2 regions of the Microbacterium sp. MRS-1 genome follow, and region 1 is predicted to be linked to the other one. Evidence: predicted binding sites of a transcription regulator. Region 1 holds the regulator's gene; the other holds the start of a gene.
The links. The regulator LexA, encoded in region 1, represses DNA repair genes until DNA is damaged. The targets are predictions, from matches to a motif close to TCGAACANNTGTTCGA.
Positions count from the first base shown of each region.

Region 2: AS96_RS00170 (HNH endonuclease signature motif containing protein) is a predicted target of LexA. The motif match lies at 1,673-1,688, and genes of this name have one in related genera.

Region 1 is NZ_JAUF01000029.1:38,767-41,632, forward strand. Features, by position in the region: gene AS96_RS06515 (LysM peptidoglycan-binding domain-containing protein) at 1-111, opposite strand, end outside; gene lexA (transcriptional repressor LexA) at 422-1,087, shown strand; gene AS96_RS06525 (hypothetical protein) at 1,090-2,184, shown strand; gene AS96_RS06530 (methylenetetrahydrofolate reductase) at 2,109-2,866, opposite strand, start outside.
Region 2 is NZ_JAUF01000001.1:32,574-35,439, reverse strand. Features, by position in the region: gene istA (IS21 family transposase) at 1-1,288, opposite strand, end outside; gene AS96_RS15555 (hypothetical protein) at 1,465-1,602, shown strand; gene AS96_RS00170 (HNH endonuclease signature motif containing protein) at 1,710-2,866, shown strand, end outside.

The DNA of each region.
Region 1 (2,866 bases):
GAGGAAGGCGAGCACCCGGCGACCACGAACCGTCAGGCGCAGACGGGTGGCGGGGGCCGCCGCGATGACACGGCCGCGGGGCGAGGCGCCGAGGATGTCGATCGTGGTCATGGGTTCCTCCTTGAGACGTGTCCCGCGCCGCGGCGTCGGGGGTGAGAGCGTCACCTCGAAGATTCGAGTCGAGATTCGCATCCGCCTCTCGGCCGGGAGAGCCGGATGCGAATCTCTGTTCCGAATCTATCTTCGATAGTGTTCGAGTGTCAAGCGATACGGTTCTCGCAGATGAATCGAATCCGACACGCGCACGCGTGCCGTCCGACCGTGCGAAAACCGGATACGGTTTCGACAAGACGACCCCATCACCAACCTCCGACATTCGAAGGCTCTGCCTTCCGGGGACGCGATCGAAGGAGCGCGCGACATGGCCGAGAAGCCTCAGACACGCAGGCGGAAGAGCCTCAGCGACAAGCAGCTGAAGATCCTCGAGGTGATCCAGACCTCCATCGCGCGCCACGGCTACCCGCCGAGCATGCGCGAGATCGGCGACGCCGTGGGCCTGAAGTCGCTGTCCAGCGTCACCCATCAGCTCAACCAGCTGGAGCTGAGCGGCTACCTCCGCCGCGACGCCGGCAAGACGCGCGCGATGGAGGTTCTCATCGACCTGCCGGGTGCCGCCGCCGAGAATCCCGCCGACCTCGCTCCGGCCGTGGGCGATGCGGCGCTGGTCCCTCTGGTGGGGCGCATCGCGGCGGGCGTGCCGATCACGGCAGACCAGCAGGTCGAGGAGATCTTCCCCCTCCCCCGCCAGCTCGTCGGCAAGGGCGACCTGTTCATGCTCAAGGTCAGCGGCGAGTCGATGATCGACGCCGCCATCTGCGATGGCGACTGGGTCGTCGTGAGATCGCAGCCGACCGCGGACAACGGCGACATCGTCGCGGCGATGCTCGACGGCGAAGCGACGGTGAAGACCTTCCGGCAGCGGGACGGCCACACGTGGCTGCTCCCCCGCAACTCCTCCTTCGAGCCCATCCTCGGCGACGACGCGGTGGTCCTCGGTCGCGTCGTGGCCGTCCTGCGCGCGATCTGATCATGTCGCGGGCGCGCGCCCTCGCATCGGCCGTCGCGATCGTCCTGGCCGTCGTCTGCCTCCCGTTGTCCATCCTGAGCGTCTGGGCGCGGGTGCAGCTGGTCGACGAAGACGCGTTCACCGCGACGCTTGTGCCGCTGGCCCGTTCGACCACCGTGCAGGACGCGCTGATCGCGGCATCCGCCGACGCGGTGGACGCGAGGCTCGACGCCGACGCCCTCACCGGCTCGATCGTCGACGGCATCATCGGGCTGGGCGTCGGCGACCGGGCCGCGGACGCATTGCGGCGACTGCAAGCGCCTGCCGCCGCCGCCGTGCAGACTCTCGTGCACGACACGATCGCCGACGCGATCCGCTCAGACGGCTTCGGGTCGCTGTGGGAACAGCTTCTCCGGCAGTCTCATCGCGCGCTCACGCTCGCCGCGACCTCCGATGGCGCCGGCGTCGTGGTGCAGACCGAGGCCGGACTCGGCATCCAGGTCGGCGCCGTGGTGGCGGGCGTGAAGGAACGTCTGAGCGCGCAGGGCGTGGCGTGGGCGACGCTCATCCCCTCCGTCGATCACGTCGTGGTCATCGGCTCCGGAGACACCCTCGCCGCCGTTCGAACGGGATATGCGCTCGGCGTGACGGTGGGATGGTGGATGCCGGTCGCTACCGTCATCCTGTTCCTCAGCGGGATCGCGCTCGCGCGGCGACGCCTGAACGCACTCGCGGCGGGCCGCACTCGCGGCGGCGGCGTGCCTCGGGGCGCTGCTGATCGCGGCTGCCGCGGGGCGGGCGGCGGTGTCGTCCGCCGCAGCCGGGACGGCGCTGACGCCGGCCGCGGCCGCCGCCGTCTTCGACCAGCTGCTGGCGGCGGCGGTCGGCGCGACCGGCGCAGCTCTGGCGATCGCTCTCGCCGTCGCCGCCGGCGCGTGGCTCGCCGGTCAGTCCGTGCGCGCGGCGGCTCTTCGCCGCGCGTGGAGTCGTTGGGGTCTTCGCCGCGCGGCGGCGGACGAGTCCTCCGACTGAGCGGACGGCGTCAGGGGCTCGCTTCGGAGATCAGCTCTGCGGCGCGCAGCACGCCCAGAACGGTGTCGTGGTTGTTGAAGGCGTAGAGGTGGATGCCGTCGGCGCCGCCGGCGACAACGGACCGCGCGAGGTCGGCGGCATGGGCGAGGCCGACGGCGCGCTGCGCGGCGGCATCCGGAGCCGACTCGAGCGCCGCGGCGAGAGCGTCGGGGCGCGCATCTCCGGTGAGCTCGAGCACTCGGCGCAGTCGCCCCGGAGAGGTGATGGGCATGATCCCGGGCACGATCGGGATGACGACCCCGGCCGCACGGGCGCGCTCGACGAAGTCGAGGTACTCGTCGGCGTGGAAGAAGAGCTGTGTCAGGGCGGACGTCGCCCCGGCGGCCTGCTTGGCGAGAAGTGCGTCGATGTCCTCGTAGCGGTGACGCGAACGCGGGTGACCGTTCGGGAACGCCGCGACGGCGATCTGGACGCGGTCGCCGTCGATGACCCGAACCGCTCCCGGAACGCCCGGGATCTCCCGCTCCCGATACGGCGAGCGCTCCGCCTGCACCCGGCCGATCAGCTGCACGAGCTGAGCGGCCGACTCCAGATCGCCGAACACGATGTCGTCCTCGCCGATGCCGACGGGCGGGTCGCCCCGCAGCGCCAGGAAGCGGGTGATGCCGGCATCGAGGAAGTCGCGGATGACCGTCGTGGCTTCGGCGTAGCTGCTGCCGACACAGGTCACGTGCGCGACGGGCGGAACGGTCGTCTCGCGGAGGATGT
Region 2 (2,866 bases), on a different contig from region 1:
TGACCCGGCGCGACGCGTCCCAGAACGCCTCATGCTCGGCCGTGAGCGCACCTGATGCGCGGGCGTGGGCGAGGACGGTGGAGCCGGCGAGAGCGCCGGGTTTGAGTTTGAGGACCTCCAGGTAGTGGTCCAAGACCACGGCCTGACCGTTGCGGACCGCGACGCGTTCGTGCCGAGCGACCAGGCGGTGCCCGTCGAAGATGAGCACCTCCGACGCCCGCAGGATCGCCCGCACCCGCCTCCCGATCAGCGACACGGGCACGGAGTACTTCGCCTGCCGGATCGTGACCAGGGCCGCATGATCGACCATCGGCGACAATGGCTGCCCAGGCTCGAACCCGTCCACCGGCAACGGTGTCAACCGCGGCCGTTCACGTTCCCAGTCCTGCCCCACCGTGGTCAGCCGGCCGGTGATCCGACGGCCGCTATCACGCGCGTCGCAGCGGCGGATGTACTCGTTGAGCTCGTCGAACGACTTCACCTTCGGAACCGGGGTCAGCCAGGTGCGACGGAACCGACCGACCTCGCCCTCGACCCCGCCCTTCTCGTGCGCACCGTCGATGCCGGGTTCGCAGTAGAACGCGTCGAACCCGTAGTGCGAGCGGAACAGCGCCCACCGCTCGTTCTCCTCCCGGCGGCGGCCGACGCTGAGAACCTTCTTCACCGCCTGCCCCAAGTTGTCGTACTTGATCTGCATCGTCGGCACCCCGCCGAGTTCCTCGAACGCGGTCACGTGGCCTTCGAGGAACGCTTCCTGCGACAGCGTCGGGTAGACCCGGTGAATGGCCTTCCCGGAGTGCGACATCCGGAACACGAACAGGAACGCCTTCGTCCGCACCCCCGCGAGGTCGATCCACAGCTCCCCGAAATCGACCTCGGCTTCCGCGCCTGGAGCGTGCTCCTGCGGGATGATCGCCGCGCCGGCCAGGCGCCCGGCTTCGATCTCGATCTGCGGGCGCCGAATTCGCACGTAGTCCCGCACCGACGGGTAACCGACATCGGCGTCGTGCTCGTCGATGAGCCGGTTCCAGATCCGTGTCGCCGTGTGACGCTGCTTGCGCGGCGCGGTCAGATCTTCCCGCAGCATCTCGCCGATCACCGTCTTGAAAGGGCCGAGCTTCGGCGCGACGCGCTCGGGGACCTTCCTCGTCGGTGGCACCGCGGACACCAGCGCCTGCCGCACCGTGTTCCGGCCGACGCCATACCTGGCGGCAAGCTTCCGCGTTCCTAGCCCCTCGAGGCGATGATCACGCCTGATCCGCGCGAACAAATCCACCCGACTCCCCACCCGACCACCTCCGTCTCCGTGCTCCCAGCGAGCACGAGACAAGCGATACAGGCGGTCCCGAATCAGACCGACACGACGCTCCGACAACGCGCGGGGTGGTCCCGAATCAGAGTGACAAGGCGGTCCCCAACCACGCTGACACACTCAGCTGCGACCCGAACTACGCCGACGCCTGCGTGCCCATCGCGAGCGACGTCGACTGCGCGGGCGGAAAGGGCAACGGTCCCGCCTACTTCGACGGCGTCGCCCGCGTCGTCGGCCGCGACATCTACAAGCTCGACGGTGACGGAGACGGCTGGGCCTGCAACGGCTGACGCGTCGCCAGCTGCCAGGCGGTGCCGTCACATCGAGAAGGCGCCCGCCCTTCCCGAGGAGTCTCTTCATTCGAATAAATGTCCGAAGGTGTCGCTACACTGGAGGCATGGAAGAGATCGCGCCGATGAGCGAAGACAGCGACCAGCTGTCCGCGCTCGCGTCTCTCGTCGCCGACACCGAGACGGTGCTGGCGGCGGTCTCGGCGGCGCAGGTGGCTGAAGTGAAGCTGCTGGCGCGAGCCGGGCAACTCGCCGAGCGTCAGGCTGCCACCCAGCGGGGCTCGGTGCGCGTGCACGACATGGCCCTGCGTTCGATCGCCGCCGAACTCGGGGGAGTGATGCGAGTGACCGACCGCACCGTGCAGCAGCGCATCGGCGAGGCGCGTGAGCTCGTCGAGAGCTACCCCGCCACCCTCGACGCCTGGGAGAGCGGGCGCCTCACTCGCGCTCACGTACGGGTGATCATGGATGCCGGGGCGCCCGTGCCTGCCGATCGCCGGGCCGAGTTCGAGGCGGAGGCGATCCGGCTGTGCGCCGGCGACACGCCCAACCGCGTGCGTTCTGCCGTCGAGATCCTCGCCGAACGCTGCGCCGAGCGCTCGTTCACCGAACGGCACGCAGAAGCGAGCCGCGGCCGACGGGTGCGCGTGGTGCCGGGCGCCCAGGGCATGTCCGACCTCATCGCGACGGTTCCGACCGTCATTGCGGAGGGGGTCATGGACCGCCTCACGCAGCAGGCGACGGTCATCATCGATGCGCGCACCCCCGACGACGACGACCCGCGCACGACCGATCAGGTGCGTGCCGACGTGCTCAGCGACCTTCTCCTGACGGGCGCGCCGGCGCTCGATCCGACCGCCTCCGGCGACGGGCCGGGAACGCTCGGTGCGATCCGCGCCCAGGTGCAGGTCATCGTGCCGGCCCTCATCCTCCTCGGCGCCGACGAGGGGCCCGTCGACCTGGTCGGGCGCGCACCCATCGACGCCGACACCGCGCGGTGCCTCGCTGCCGAGACCCACTCGCTCGCGCGCGTGCTCACCGATCCCGTCGACGGCACCGTCATCGCGGTCGACAGGTACCGCACCGCGGGACCGCAGCGGCGATTCCTGCGCGCCCGCGACCAGCACTGCCGCTTTCCCGGATGCCGCCGCGCGGCCATCCGCTGCGAGATCGACCACACCATCGACCACGCCCGGGGCGGACCCACCGCCCTGGGGAACCTCGCCCACCTGTGCCAGCGACATCATTCGATGAAGCAGTTCAC